DNA from 2 places in the Lysinibacillus sp. 10T31 genome. Region 1 is predicted to be linked to the other one. Evidence: predicted binding sites of a transcription regulator. Region 1 holds the regulator's gene; the other holds the start of a gene.
What was found. The regulator Rex, encoded in region 1, represses fermentation and respiration genes when NADH is low (regulators of the CRP and FNR family bind a similar motif). The targets are predictions, from matches to a motif close to TTGTGAAATATTTCACAA.

Region 1 (8,248 bases):
AGGCGATCCACGATAATTGAGCCTTCAAGACCAGCGTTGTTTGCGATTTGACGAACTGGCTCCTCTAAAGCACGTAGAACAATTTTTACACCAGTTGCTACGTCGCCTTCTTCTGCATCTGCAACTTTTTCAACTGCTGCATATACGTTAAGAAGTGCCGTACCACCACCTGATACGATACCTTCTTCAACTGCTGCACGAGTTGAGTTAAGTGCATCTTCAATGCGTAGTTTGCGTTCTTTTAATTCTGTTTCTGTTGCAGCACCAACTTTGATTACTGCTACACCGCCTGCTAATTTTGCAAGACGTTCTTGTAATTTTTCTTTATCGAATTCTGAAGTTGTTTCAGCAAGCTGAGCACGGATTTGACCAATACGGCCTTCGATAGTATCTGCACTGCCAACACCTTCTACGATTGTTGTATTGTCTTTTGTAACAACAACTTTCGCAGTGCGACCAAGTGATGTAATATCAGCTGTTTTAAGGTCTAAGCCTAATTCTTCTGTAATTACTTGACCGCCTGTTAAAATTGCGATATCTTCAAGCATTGCTTTACGACGGTCGCCAAATCCTGGAGCTTTAACCGCTACAGCATTAAATGTACCACGAAGTTTGTTCACTACAAGTGTTGCAATAGCTTCACCTTCAACATCTTCAGCGATGATTAATAGTGGACGACCTTGTTGTACCACTTGTTCTAATAATGGTAATACTTCTTGGATGTTTGTAATTTTTTTATCAGTAATTAAAATGTATGGGTTATCTAATACCGCTTCCATTTTATCTGTATCTGTTACCATGTAGTGTGATGCATAACCACGGTCGAATTGCATACCTTCAACTACATCAAGCTCAGTTGTGAAGCCTTTAGATTCTTCAATTGTAATAACACCATCGTTACCCACACGTTCCATTGCTTCTGCAATTAATTGCCCTACTTCATCATCAGCAGCAGAGATTGACGCTACTTGCGCGATTTCCTCTTTGTTGCTTACTGGGCGAGAAATAGCGTGTAATTCCGTTAGAGCTGCAGCAACCGCTTTGTCGATCCCTTTACGAATGCCTACAGGGTTTGCACCAGCTGTTACGTTTTTCAAGCCTTCACGAATAATTGCTTGAGCTAATACTGTTGCAGTTGTTGTACCGTCACCAGCGATTTCGTTTGTTTTAGAAGCAACTTCTGCTACTAATTTTGCACCCATGTTTTCGAATGGGTTTTCTAGCTCGATTTCTTTTGCAATTGTTACACCATCATTTGTAATAAGTGGTGAACCGAATTTTTTTTCTAAAACTACGTTACGACCTTTAGGCCCTAGAGTAATTTTTACTGCGTTTGCTAATTTATCTACACCTTGTAGCATTAATGAACGAGCGTCTTCTGAGAATTTAATATCTTTTGCCATTTGAATTTACCCTCCTGGAATGGAATATTCGTTAAGCTTCATCATATATTTATAGAAATTTCGCCAAACTGTCATTGTCACCTATCTATTTGTTCATCTTCGACAATCACTAGAGGCATTTACTTTAATAAACTTATTAACTTATTCAATAATTGCAAGAATATCGCTTTCGCGTAAAATTAGGTATTCATTACCTTCATATTTAACTTCTGTACCAGAGTATTTAGAGAAAATAATGCGGTCGTCAACTTTTACGTCAAGCTCTACACGTTGTCCGTTCTCTAAAATACGACCCGTCCCAACTGCTACAACTTTACCTTCTTGCGGTTTTTCTTTTGCAGAGTCTGGTAGTACAATACCGAATGCAGATTTTTCTTCTACCTCGATTAGTTCGATTACAATACGATCTCCTAGTGGTCTTAACAAGTGAAACAACCTCCTATTAATTAAGTATATGTTTAAAAGTTTATTAGCACTCTATCTAGTCGAGTGCTAATACAATTATTATGATAATCAATCACACTTTTTTTTGCAAGTCAGAACTTCGAAAAATTTTGTTTTCTTTCCATATTCCTCTACAATAGAAAGGTAGCATAATGAATGGAAAGGATTTTGACTGTGAACAATTCTCAAAAAATAAATAAACATAAAAAAACAGCCCTTTATGTTTTACTGATCTATATCCTCATGCAACTATCAGGTATATTGCTGGCAAAACCGTTTCACAAGATGGTTATGAGTACAACCGGTTTACCTAGTGAGCAGGCTGCTCCTCTTACGCAAGGCTGGTATATCGCTCTTAGCTTTGCCATTGCGTTAATTCTAAGCTTAATCCTAACATCTCGCGATAAAGCGTTTTGGGATATTTATCAAGGAAAGAAAGAAACTATACCACTATCAATTATGTGGGGAATCATAGGTTTCTTCTTAGTTTTCATCGGCCAAATGATTGGCGCAGCTATCGAAATGGCTATATTCGGTATCCAAGGTGGGTCGCAAAACACAGCTGATATTGTAGCTATTGCAAAAGGCGCTCCTATTGCTATATTAGCAATTGTCGTATTTGGACCAATATTAGAAGAGTTCGTCTTCCGCCGTGTTATTTTTGGATCGCTTGTCCAAACAACTAATTTCTGGATAGCTGGTATAGTAAGTGCCATTTTCTTTGCACTTATTCATTTCGACTTCTCTCATATCTTGCTTTATACAATTTGTGGATTGATTTTCGCCTTCTTATATCACAAAACAAAACGCATTTGGACATCTATTATCGCCCATATCATGCTGAATGGTTTTGTGACACTTGTACAATTGTATGCAGAACCATTGCAAAAGTTTCTTGATCAACTAGAAAAAATGCAATAAAAATCAGCGAGTTTTTCTTCCCACTGATTTTTAGTTGAATGTAAGTATATATATTACGACGAAAAAGCTCGATGCTACTAATATGCATCGAGCTTCTATTATTGTTGATTCAATTCTTCGATTTGGCGTCGCTGTTGTTCAAGTGCCTCTTCGATCTGGCGTTTTTGCTCAGCTTCTTGTTCTTCCTTCATTCGCATTTCCTCTGATTTCAAGTATTTCTTATAGCCAATACGGGAAATCATAATGCTAATTTCATAAAGCATAAATAACGGTACTGAAACCATTAAGTGTGAAGCTAATTCAGGTGGTGCGATTAGAGCAGCACATACAAATAAACCAAAGTATGAGTACTTACGAATACGAATTAGTAACTCAGGCGATAGAATCCCAATACGTGAAAAGAACAAGACCACAATCGGCAATTGGAAAAGGAAACCAAAAGGTATTGTAAGTTTAAATAAAAACGAAAAATACTCATGTATTCCTATCGTTTGTTGAATTTCTAATTCATTTGATAAATTCATCATAAACTTTATGACGTAAGGGAATAGTAAAAAGTATGAAAAAGATAGCCCTGCTAAAAACAATATAAACGAATAAGGTATATAACTTAAGGTTGCTTTTCGTTCTACGTCCCTTAATCCTGGACTAATAAAAGCCCATAATTGATACATCAATACCGGTGAAGATAGGATAAATGCTATTAAAAAAACGACTTGGATATAAATTGCAAGTGGTGTTACTACATCAAATGCATGAAGCTCTATATTATAATTCGCTCCGGTAGATTGAAGGTATTTAACAAGCGGCTTCGCAACAAAAAAACCGCCAGCCATAGCGAGAACAAAGAAAACGGCAACAATGAAAAGCCGTTTTCTTAATTCTTCTATATGCTCAATGACAGTTAGATCTCTTGGATTCATTCCACAAACATCCTAACTTTACTTATCTAATTCTTTCTTTTTCTTGTCATCATCATCTTCGTCGGCTAATCCTTTAGTAGCATTTTTGAATTCACGTAATGTTGAACCAAATGCTTTACCAAGCTCTGGTAACTTCTTAGGACCAAAAATTAGTAATGCGACAATTCCGATAATAATGAGGCTCATAGGACCAATACCACCCATTAAAGCCACCTCCTCTTTATATCCATCATTTTAACGCATATTTCGCCATTATGCTAACTAATAATATGTGAAAGTTTTTCGTCACTCTCTCATTTTACCTCATACTTCTATTTGACAGAAACTGTGAGCTATACTTTAAATTATGTACAATTATCACTCTTCCTGATTACGAATTAAATAAATGAGTGCCTGCAATTCTACCGACAAATCGATTGTTAAAAGTTGCATTTTATCTGGTACAGTAATACGCTCCGGCGTAAAGTTCAAAATTCCTTTTGCATTCATCACCGCTAATCTATCAGCCATTTTCTGTGCAGAGCGTGGTGAAACTGTTAAAATTGCAAGCTCCGCTCCATATTCAGCATATTTTTCTTCCAATAAATCAGGATGAAAAACAGGAATATTGCTAATCATCTTCCCTTCCTTCGGGGCCTTTGAGTCAAATGCCACAACGATATGGGTATTATGATTTTTTTGGAAATTGTATTTTAATAAAGCACTACCTAAATTCCCTACACCAATTAACGCTACTTTTGTCGCTTCATGTTGATCGAGCGTTTGACTAAAAAATTTCAAGAGATGTTGAACATCATAGCCATATCCCTTTTTCCCAAGCGCACCAAAATAAGAAAAATCACGACGAATAGTTGCAGAATCAATTTTCATCGCTTCACTCAGTTCCTTCGACGAAATACGTTCCATGCCTTCTTGTGCAAAGTTTTGGATAAATCGATAGTAAAGAGGAAGTCTTTTCGTAGTGGCTTGTGGAATTTTTAATTCTTGTTTCAAACTTTTTCCTCCTTATAGAGTATCAAATCAATTTATGATACACGCTTAATTCTATATTTATATTATTCACTGGAGGATTTCCCTTTAGTTAATGGCGCTTTTACGCCACTAACTAAAGAGAAATCGATTCAATCTTACATGACAGCTTGGAATAAGTAAAGCATCGACATTGCAAGCCAATCGCTCATCCATTACACTAAGGAGGAATTGAGGTGTCAAGAATGATTGTTTTACAGGTCAATCAACTATTTAAATCCTTCCTTGCAGATGAAATTTTAAGTGGCGTAAAATTAGAGGTTCAACATCGTGACCGCGTTGCATTAGTAGGTCGTAACGGTGCTGGTAAGTCTACTTTACTTAAAATAATTGCTGGTCAAATGTCATATGACTCTGGCGATATTATTATCCCTAAAGGTATACAAATTGGGTATTTAGAGCAACATGCTGGATTAAACTCAACATTGTCGATCTGGGATGAAATGATGACAATTTTTGAGCCGCTTATTGCCCAAGAACAAGCAATCCGATCATTAGAACAACAAATGGCCGACCCAGCTGTTTATGAAAACCCTACTTTATATGCAAAAATAATGTCTGAATACGATCATTTGCAGCATAATTTTAAGGATGCAGGCGGCTATCAATATGAATCGGATACACGTTCTGTGCTTCATGGTATGCAGTTTTATCCTAATGATTATGAAAAACCAATTAGCTCACTATCAGGAGGACAACGGACTCGATTAGCGCTTGCTAAGCTTCTGTTAAGTAAACCTGACCTATTAATACTCGATGAACCAACTAACCATTTAGATATTGAAACCCTCTCTTGGCTGGAATCATATTTAAAAAGCTATGAAGGGGCTATTCTAATTGTTTCCCATGACCGCTACTTCTTAGACCAGGTTGTGTCCATTGTCTACGAAGTCTCTCGTCATCGCGTCACAAAATATACAGGCAATTATAGTGCCTATTTAGATGAAAAAGCGAAAAATTATGAGCGTGATTTGAAGCTTTATGAACGTCAGCAAGATGAAAAGACAAAGCTTGAGGATTTTATTCAAAAAAACATTGCTCGTGCTTCTACTACTAAAATGGCACAAAGTCGTCGTAAAATGCTTGAAAAAACAGAATGGATGGAATCTCCTGACGGTGATGAAAAGTCAGCAAGCTTCGGTTTTACAATTGAGCGTCAAAGTGGTAACGATGTATTGTCTGTTGATGACTTAGCTATAGGTTATAGTAATAAGAAAATATCAAGCGGTATCACATTACGTACTTTCCGAGAAGACCGTATTGCACTTGTTGGACCAAATGGTGTTGGTAAATCAACTTTATTAAAAACCATCGTCAAAGATTTAGTACCTCTCTCTGGAGGGATTCGCTATGGTACAAATGTTCAAATTGGTTATTATGATCAAGAGCAGGCAAAGCTATCGAGCAATAAAACTGTGCTAAAAGAGCTATGGGATGAATGGCCATTAATGAATGAAAAAGATATTCGCACCGTGCTTGGCCGTTTCTTATTCGGTGGAAATGATGTAGATAAAATCGTGTCTTCTTTATCTGGTGGAGAAAAGGCTAGACTTGCATTAGCTAAGTTGATGATGCAAAAGGCAAATTTCTTAATTCTCGATGAGCCTACCAATCACTTAGACTTAGATAGTAAAGAGATATTGGAAAACGCACTGATCGATTATCCTGGAACGCTCTTATTTGTATCGCATGACCGATATTTCATCAATCGAATCGCTACTAAAGTAATCGAACTATCCGGCGATGGTTCCTTTGAGTACTTAGGTGACTATGATTACTATCTTGAAAAGAAACAAGAGCTATTAGAAATTGCACAATTGAAGGCTGCCGCTCAACCGCAAGTACAAGCTGATGTACCTGAGAAGATCTCTACCTCTAAAATTGATAAAGAGGCTAAAAAACGGGAGCGCCAAATTAGACGCACGCTTGAGGAACTAGAAGGGAAAATGCAGCAAGTAAATCTTGTAATAGCTCGTTTAGAAGAAGCTCTTTGCGATCCCGAGATTTTCACAGACCACGAAAAAATTACACAGCTTCAAGAGGAATTATCAACTGCTAAGGAACAGCATGAGTTATTCGAAATGGAATGGCTTGAGCTAAGTGAAGAACTTGAAAATATTATTTTATAACATCCCTCTTGAGGTGGGATAAAAATTGTAAAGCCATGTGCCTTGTCGCATGGCTTTTTACTTTACTCGCGTTGATTTTTCATATATATTGGTCAAGTGCTATTTTTCGACAAAAAATGCCCACAACTTTATACACACTTTCAATCTAGTAATACCAACATATCAACAGACTTTTCCACATTGTCCACAATTCAAAAATATTTTATTCACATCATTTTGTGTAAAACAGGCTACTATATATTGAATAATCACAAGTTATACACAAGTTATCAACATTTTGTGCATAAGTACGGATGTTCGCTGTTTTATTTCTACCTTACCTGTGGATAATTTTCTGAAAAATTTGTCAACTGATTGGATTCAAATTTTCTTATAGACATTGTTTTCTCAACAATTTTTTCACAAAAGCAAAAAGAGATATTTTAGAATCAAATCTAAAATACCTCTTTTCTAAAATCAATTATGCCTCAGTCCGAAATCGACTTTATGCTTGGACACCCGCTGAAAAGTAGCTTAAATCCGCATTCATCTCACCACCTATAGAGATGGGAGACTTCTGTACCTGTCGCTACGCTTTCGGTACATAAAATAATTGTAGCTGACGCTACAAAAAACATTTGCTGAAAGAAGTTAAACCCAGGATTTTAACTCCATTCCAGGGCGACCATTCATTGATAAATTGCCTCGAACTCCCGCTTCAAACATAGGTGTTGCTGCTGCCCCTATCATAGCGGCATTATCTGTACATAGCTTTAATGGCGGCACGAAAAATGGTATGTTTTCTTCAGCAAATACTGTCTCAAGTGATGCACGCAATCCCTTATTAGCTGCTACACCACCAGCTGCAATAACCTGTTTCACTTTATATTCACGAGCTGCCCGTAATGTTTTCGCCGTTAATACTTCAACTACACTTTCCTGAAACCCTTTGGCAACGGCAGTCGGACTAATTTCTTCACCACGTTGGTCCATGTTATGTTTATAATTAATAACCGCTGATTTTAAGCCGCTAAAGCTAAAATCATAGGAATCTTCCTCTAACCACACTCTTGGGAAAGATACAGCCTCTTCTCCCTCATGTGCTAATTTATCAATTCGCGGACCACCTGGATATGGTAAGTCTAAAACACGTGCAACTTTATCATAAGCTTCACCAGCTGCATCGTCTCTCGTCTCACCGATGACTTCAAAAGAGCCATGTTCTTTCATATAAACTAGCTCTGTATGGCCACCTGATACAACAAGTGCTAACAATGGGAATTCCATTGGCTGCACGAGTGCATTAGCATATATATGTCCAGCTATATGATGCACACCTACAATCGGTAAATTATTTGCAAATGCAAAGGCCTTCGCAGCATTAATTCCAATTAACAATGCACCTACAAGACCAGGACCC
Region 2 (8,248 bases), on a different contig from region 1:
GTGTTTGACGATGGGCATTTCTCAGATCTAAGTACTTTTTCAATATCTGATTGGTTTGCTCATACTCCTAAAGATGTGCTGTCCTCCAATTTTGGTGTTCCAATGAGCGCTTTTAATCATATCCCGAAAGAACAGGTCTATATTTATCAAGATAAGGTTCCAGGACCTCTTGACACACAAAAAGTACAATCCCCATACGGTACAGTCCCCCAAACCTTCAAGCATGGCTTGCTTGCACAAACTCCTATAAAAACTCCTGGTGGCAGTGTCAGAATTGTGGATTCGACAAACTTTCCTATTTCTAAAAATATTGCCGCAGCACTTGTCGAGATCAAGCCTGGTGCAATGAGAGAGCTGCATTGGCACCCAAATAATGACGAATGGCAATATTACCTTCAAGGAAAAGGGCGTATGACAGTGTTTACAGCAAATGGTGTGGCTAGAACATTCGATTATCGTGCAGGAGATGTCGGATACGTGCCCTTTGCAAATGGTCACTACATTCAAAATACCGGTACTGAGACATTATGGTTCCTTGAAATGTTTAAAAGTGATAGATTCCAGGATGTTTCATTAAATCAATGGATGGCTCTTACTCCATCCGAGCTAGTACAAAGCAATTTAAATGTTGGTCCTGAACTTCTTAATGTATTAAGAAAAGAAAAGTGGCCGGTAGTGAAATATCCTGGATTTTCGTATTATCCAAGGTGAATATTAAAACAAGTAGGTGAGAAAATGTTTTTTCTCACCTACTTGTTTTTAATATTGATATTTATTTCTAGTAGCAAGCAGTATACCGATTGCTGGGACAGAACAAATAAGCATTGCTGCAAATGATAGTCCTGGTGAAATCTCGTATAAATAGCCGCCTAAAAATGTAAGAATAGCTGTACTTAAGCCCATTGCTAATGCAGAGTATAGGCCTTGTGCATTTGGAATTTGCTCCTTCGGCAATGTTTTTGTTAAATAGCCGATAAAAGCGTAATGCGCAAGAGCAAAAGATAATGCATGTAATGTTTGAGAAGCGATAAATACCCAGACATTCGGGAATAGGAAAATGAGTAGCCAACGTAATGATGAACCACTTGCTGCTAAAAGTAATAAAGAAGATGAGCGCCATTTTTTAAATAGTGTATCAGCCTTCATAAAGTATAAGATTTCACAAATAACGGCGATGTTAATAATCATCCCCATATAGAATGGATCAACATGTAAATCACCTAAATATATATAGCCATAGCTGTAATAAGAAGCATGTGCGCCTTGCAACAGAATAACGACTAATAAAACAATTGGGAAGCCTTTAATAGTCCATAATGTTTTCATCGACAATGAATTTGCACGTTGTTCTTTTGTCGGTACAACGAGTAACTCTTTTGGTGTAGCCATTTGCTGCATCAACAGCATACCGATCAGGCCGACCACCATACTCCAAAAGATAATGTTATTGCCAAATGCACCTGTTAGCATACTAATGATTAATACTGCAATGACAAAGCCAAGGGAACCATAGGAGCGGCTTTTACCATAATGTACATTTCCATGCTGTACGAGCGTTGCCGCGCTACTTTCAACGGCAGGTAACAGTGCTGGATAGAAAACACTAAATAAAAGGGTAACAATAAGAAGCGAGATAAAGCTTGTGCTTAGTAAGTAAAATAAAGTTGTGATTAGGGCACCTATTGCTAGAATACTAACGAGTTGTTTTTTGTTCACATATTTTGCAAGAGTCGGGAAGAAAAATAGATTTGAAATTGCTCGTGCTAAAAGACCGCAGCCCATTACGATGCTGGCCTGTGAGACAGTGAGGTGTTTGGCATCTACAAGCCAACCAGTCCAGTAAGGTAAGAAAATACCCCATGTAAAGAAAAATGCAAAGAAATTTTGAGAAAGCCATCGTTGATTGTTCATAAATTTTCCGTACCTCCAATTTAACTATGTTGAATAATAGCACGTTCATCGGTACAATAATGTGAGATATCTCACATTTTTTTCGGAGGAGAGAGAAAAATAATGCATATACTGACAGCTGAGGAACGTTCATACTATCTCGATAAATATCCAATTGATGATTTTTTTTCTTTTGATATTGATCCATTTTTGGAAGTATGTAAGTTTGATAAAGGCGAATGGATTTTTCAGGAAGGATCATTTCCAGATACGCTATACTACATGATTGAAGGAAAAGCGAAAATATATATGACGCATAAAAACGGAAAGGTATCGCTTATCGAATACCCAGAGGCACCGCGTTTTATGGGTGAAATTGAGTTGCTTAATGAGGCGAGATATACGAAGGGGATTCAGACAGTAACTGAGACGATTTGTTTTTCGATTACACAGTCCTGCAAAGAAAAGTTACTCACGGATGTACTATTTTTACGTAAACTTTGTGTGTTTTTAGGGGAAAAGGCGACCAAAATGACGTCAAAATATACACAAAATCAAGCATATCCACTTGAAAATCGACTTGCTGCATTTATCCAGTTATCGTCAGATCAAGGAATCTATAAAGAAAAGCATACGGAAATCTGTGAATATTTAGGGGTTTCTTATAGGCATTTATTATATGTACTTGCACAATTTTGTGAAGAAAAAATTTTAGAAAAGAGAAAGGATGGCTATCACATTATCAATGAAAATCGTCTTTCCGAATTGTCACAGGAGATACTTTGAGGAATACTAAAGCTTATTGTATTCACTTTTTTTAATCAACCAGCGCGCTATCTCCTTGCCGCTATGGTAGAAATTAACCGTATTGACTCTTTGATTTTGTACGGAGATATTTAGGGTTTCTTCTATAACGCCAAAAGGTATAATCCCTAAACATTGGTGTGTGTTGGATGGAATCTTTTTGTGCTTTACCTCAGTTTTAATGTGAGTTTTAGCAGATTTTTGTGCATTTCGGAATGGACAAGCAAGTAATTCTCCTTGTTCCAATGTTGTGCTTGGTGAATAACAATTACTTTTCATTCAACATGCCCCCTTTGTCGTTAATGTTATTGTACAAGACATGCGGTCGGAATAGTCTTCATTTACAAGGCTTTAACGAAAACTTAAAGATTTGTCAGTCAATTATGTCTTGGCATAATGCAGGTCGGTTAGCCGTTATCGCATGGATGAGATGATTTTAGGCAAACATTCTTAAAGAACTCTTTACCGATTTCCGTGACATCCGCCGCAGGCTTTAACTTATTTCAGCGGGTACGCCCGCTGAAATAAGTTAAAATTAGTAAAATGTAACCGCATTCATGCTTTTAACGAATAAAAATCATAGAAAACTTGTATAATTTCAAGAGAAAAACACGTACTCAAACTATTGTGAATTTTCCATACACAACGTATTATTGTAAGTAGGTTTAACGTGAAAGGCTTCACATAGTCACGTAATCGCGAGGAGGAATTTTTAATGAGTGCAATTCGAGTAGGTATTGTAGGTTATGGAAATTTAGGGCGCGGAGTAGAGTATACTATCTCGCAAAATCCAGATATGGAATTAGTAGCGGTTTTCACACGTCGCGATCCTTCAACTGTAAACATTGCAAGTAATGCAAGTGTATATTTAGTGGATGATGCTGAAAAATTCCAAAATGACATTGATGTAATGATTTTATGTGGTGGCTCAGCAACAGATTTACCAGAGCAAGGCCCACACTTTGCACAATGGTTTAATACAATTGATAGCTTTGATACACATGCGAAAATTCCTGAGTTTTTCGAGGCTGTTGATGTAGCAGCACAAAAATCTGGTAAAGTATCAGTCATTTCAGTTGGCTGGGATCCAGGTTTGTTCTCATTAAATCGTATACTCGGGGAGACAGTTCTACCAGTAGGCACAACTTATACTTTCTGGGGAGACGGTTTAAGTCAAGGTCACTCAGATGCTATTCGTCGCATCGAAGGTGTTAGCAATGCTGTACAATACACATTACCAATTAAAGAGGCTGTGGACCGTGTTCGCAACGGTGAAAATCCTGAGTTAACAACGCGTGAAAAACATGCACGTGAATGCTGGGTTGTTCTTGAGGCAGGTGCAGATGCTGCGAAAGTTGAACAAGAAATTGTGACGATGCCAAACTATTTTGACGAGTATGACACTACAGTAAACTTTATTTCTGAAGAGGAATTTAAAGCAAATCATACAGGCATGCCACACGGTGGATTCGTTATTCGTAGTGGTGAAAGTGGCGCAAACGAAAAACAAATTCTAGAATTCTCATTAAAACTTGAAAGTAATCCAAACTTCACGTCTAGTGTTCTAGTTGCTTTTGCACGTGCAGCTCATCGCTTAAACCAAGCTGGAGACAAAGGTGCTAAAACAGTATTCGATATCCCATTCGGTCTGTTATCACCAAAATCAGCTGCTGAATTACGTAAAGAACTTTTATAATATACTTATACAAAATCCCGATTATCGTATTATTTGATAATCGGGATTTTCATTTTTAGCAAGTCAATTATATAAAATAACATATAGAATATGGTAAACTGTCAATAATTTAACTCTTCTCAAGGATTTTTTATTTTTACTATGAAGTTGAAACCTTACATAACCAGTTGAATGGGGAGGTTATCACCAAATGACAACAGACATTATTATCCAATCAAAGTGTATTCCACCGAGTCCTTCCAATCATTGTATTAGTAGAGCTACATTAATGAAAACATTAAAAAAAAGCCTAAACCATTCTTGCACACTTATTCATAGTGGAGCAGGGTATGGTAAAACAACAATCCTTACACAATTTCTACATGCTCAATCAAGCAAATTTTCCTGGTATAGTGTGTCGGAGGAAGATGATAATATATTGCCGTTTTTAAGGCATTTATTTTTTAGTATCACACGTATTGTTCCGAACTTCGGTCAAGAATTTGATGCATGGAATCAATTATCCCGTTTTCCAAAAATAGAGGAACTTAATCGTTGGTTTAAGCTGTTTGTCAATAGTTTATGTGAAATCGAAGGGCCGATTTTAATTGTCATTGACGACTACCACCTCGTTGACCATGAATTTCATATTAATTATGTGATGGAAAAAATCATTGAGTTTTCACCACCGAATGTTCATTTTATCGTCGCCTCTAGAACGATGCCGAATTGGGATATTACGAGAAGATTAAAGCTACAAAAAAAATTACTCGTTATTGCAGAAGGAGAATTAGCGTTTTCTTCAGAGGAAATCGCTGTTTTTTTCGAGGATTACGTAGCAGTTCATTTAACAGAAGATGAAATATCTAAGGTTTTGGAAATTACAGAGGGTTGGGCAATTAGTATTTCTTTATTAGCTGAACAATGGAACAAGGAGACATTAGCTCATTGGCTAAATATCTCTCCAAATGACCTTTTCACCTATTTATCGGAGGAAGTTTATCTTAAGATGTCAGCATTCGAGCAAGAAGCCTTATTAAAGCTGGCGATTTTCCCTACTTTCTCAGAAGAGTTTATCACACAATTTTATGGCACGGAAATTGCAAATACGTTAAAACTGTTTGTCCACCGACATTTATTTATTCAACCGATCACGACGGAAGGTTTATATCGTTTTCACGCCTTGTTCAGTAGATTTTTAGAGCTAAAATGGCAACAAAATGCTTCGAAGTATATTGCATTGCATAAACAAGCAGCATTGTATTATGTAAAACAAAACAATATACAAGCTGTTCTTCATCATGCATTTAAAACGAATGATCATGATTTTTGTGGTGAGCAATTACAAAATCATGCTGACAGTCTAGTTCGTGCTGGGCAATTTGAGTGGTTATTAGAAAAAATAAACCGATTTACAGCTGGTGAAAAATCCGAATATTACAAATTGCATTATTTTGAAGGTGAGTGCCACCGCTATCGTGCTTATTATGAAAGAGCGAAGCAGTCCTATGAAAATTGTGCAAACATCGCAAAAAGTAAGAATGATTATCTCTTTATGACGAAAGCACAAGCAGGTTTAGCACATATTTATCTCGATACAATCCAGCCAGCATTGGCAGAACCGCATTTAAAAAGGGCGTTAGAATTAGCAAATCATACGCCGTTAAACGAAGAGGAACTTCACGAATTGCAACGTCAGTATGCTGAAAATTTGGTGAATCTAGGGAAGGCAAAAGGAGCGCAAATTTTTACAGATGAAGTTGCATTAACGGAGGATGTGCTACAAAGAGCAAATGTTGACGTTCGGATATTGTTAAGAACAGGGCAGCTTCTAGAAGCAAAGGAATTGCTGACGCAGAGATTGGAATTACCGCCACAGCTTGTCGCGACGCATAGAGAGAGTGAGTTGTTAGCATCATTTGTTTATGCGTTATTAGGGCTAGGGAAGGATGCTTGGTATGCCGCTCAGCATGGGATTCGTAGGGGGTTACGTGAAAAATCGGTGTTTATTGAGGCTGTTGGCTATATTCGCAAAGCACATGCCTTATTATTAGTAGATTTTCCAGACTATCAAGGAGCGTGTAATGCATATGAGAAAGCCCTTACATTAATGAATACCATTAATATTTCTCGCGTAAAGGCCGAGCCATATATGGGACTAGCAATTGTCAAACATGCGCAAGGAGATATTGTCACTGCTAAAAAATATGTAGCACTTGGATTACGTGAAACGGAGCAAGTACAAGATGCATGGATGACTGCTCTTATATTAATCGCTGAGGTAAAAATTATTATTTCTCAACAAGAATTTGAACGGGCACGGCAATTATTAATAAAGGCACAGCGACTTTTTAACGATTGTGGCGATCAAAATGGCGAGATGCATGTATTATTCTTTCAATCTGTCATTGCCTTCAAAGAAAATAATCCCCAGCAATTTAATCATTATTTTCAGCAGTTTGCACAGTTATGTATTAATAATGGCTATGACTACTTTTTACAGAGGAAAACCATACTCGGTCCACCGAATCGAATGATTTTTTATGAGCTTTTACAATTTAGTAGAAAATGTGATGGAGAAAATGCAGCTATTTTGACGATGCGTAGCTATTTTCAAGTTGAGGACAATATTGTTTATCCGCAGGAGGAAGTACAGGTGAACTTTTTAGGAAGTTTAGATTTAATTAGAAAGCATCGAAAGCTTGAGGATAAAGAATGGCAGCGCGATAAATCGAAGGAGCTCATCGTCTATTTATATTGTCATCGCAATCGGTTTACCCCAAAGGAAGAGATTGCACAGGCACTATGGCCAGAGCGGAATGTTGAATCGCTAGATCGAGATTTTAAAGTTGTCTTGAATACGTTATTAAAGGTTCTTGAGCCAAATAGAAATGCGCGTCAGGACAGCTTTTTCATCCAGCGTAAAAATAATATGTACCAATTGCAGCAAATTCAATTTCTGCAAATCGATGTCGAACGCTTTCTTTATTTTTATGAATTAGGGATGGAGGAGTTCGATCCACAATTATCAAACGAATGGCTACATCTTGCTGAATATAGCTATACGGATGTACTGTATGCTGAAAAAAAGCAGTTAGATTGGCTTATACAGGATCGTGAAAAGCTACAATCATTATATATTGAAGTACTGGAAAGGTTAGCACAAAATGCAACGCGGCAACAAAATTATAAGCAAGCTATTCTTTATGCAGAAAGAATGATTCGTGAGGATGCATTATGGGAAGAAGGCTATCGGTTGTTGATGTATAGTTACTATCAATTACAAAACCGCTCCCTTGCGTTAAAATGGTATGAAAAATGTGTGCAGCAATTAAAAAGTGAACTAAATACAACACCAATGGAATCGACGATGGGTGTTTATGATTTAATAATGGGTTAGTGTATAATTTGTGCAACAACCATTTTTTGTAATTATGGCTCGTGAATTGGATTGGAGACTGGGCGACTCCTAGGAAAGCGTCTCAGTCGGAACGGAAATCCACTTTATTATAATATTCGGAGGAACTACTATGTCATTTTGTAAGGTAAGTTAGGCGAATATTTACTATGAAATAATTGGGACTGGAACACCAATCGTTATGCTCCATGGATATTCTCCTGATCATCAACTAATGAAGGGATGTATGGAGCCCGTTTTTGCAGAAAGGGAAGGCTGGAAACGAATTTATATTGACCTTCCAGGAATGGGCAAGACGACAGACTATGAAAAAATCAATAACTCAGATGAAATGCTCGAGGCCGTAATAGAACTAATTCACTCCTTAATACCAAATGAACGTTATTTATTGGTAGGAGAATCTTATGGTGGATATTTAGTGCGTGGAATCATGAGGGAGTATCATGAACAAATTTTAGGGG

Region 2: a site for Rex is predicted at 1,971-1,988, ahead of yeiL (transcriptional regulator YeiL). Genes of this name have one in related genera too.

The regions. Positions count from the first base shown of each region.
Region 1 is NZ_JBFTHS010000023.1:12,310-20,557, reverse strand. Features, by position in the region: gene groL (chaperonin GroEL) at 1-1,403, opposite strand, end outside; gene groES (co-chaperone GroES) at 1,545-1,829, opposite strand; gene AC1DCY_RS14750 (lysostaphin resistance A-like protein) at 2,004-2,768, shown strand; gene tatC (twin-arginine translocase subunit TatC) at 2,867-3,691, opposite strand; gene AC1DCY_RS14740 (twin-arginine translocase TatA/TatE family subunit) at 3,710-3,895, opposite strand; gene AC1DCY_RS14735 (redox-sensing transcriptional repressor Rex) at 4,049-4,684, opposite strand; gene AC1DCY_RS14730 (ABC transporter ATP-binding protein) at 4,906-6,849, shown strand; gene tsaD (tRNA (adenosine(37)-N6)-threonylcarbamoyltransferase complex transferase subunit TsaD) at 7,480-8,248, opposite strand, start outside.
Region 2 is NZ_JBFTHS010000005.1:16,163-24,410, forward strand. Features, by position in the region: gene AC1DCY_RS04200 (oxalate decarboxylase family bicupin) at 1-711, shown strand, start outside; gene AC1DCY_RS04205 (MFS transporter) at 760-1,911, opposite strand; gene yeiL (transcriptional regulator YeiL) at 2,014-2,676, shown strand; gene AC1DCY_RS04215 (hypothetical protein) at 2,683-2,973, opposite strand; gene AC1DCY_RS04220 (diaminopimelate dehydrogenase) at 3,410-4,390, shown strand; gene AC1DCY_RS04225 (BTAD domain-containing putative transcriptional regulator) at 4,581-7,769, shown strand; gene AC1DCY_RS04230 (alpha/beta fold hydrolase) at 7,930-8,248, shown strand, end outside.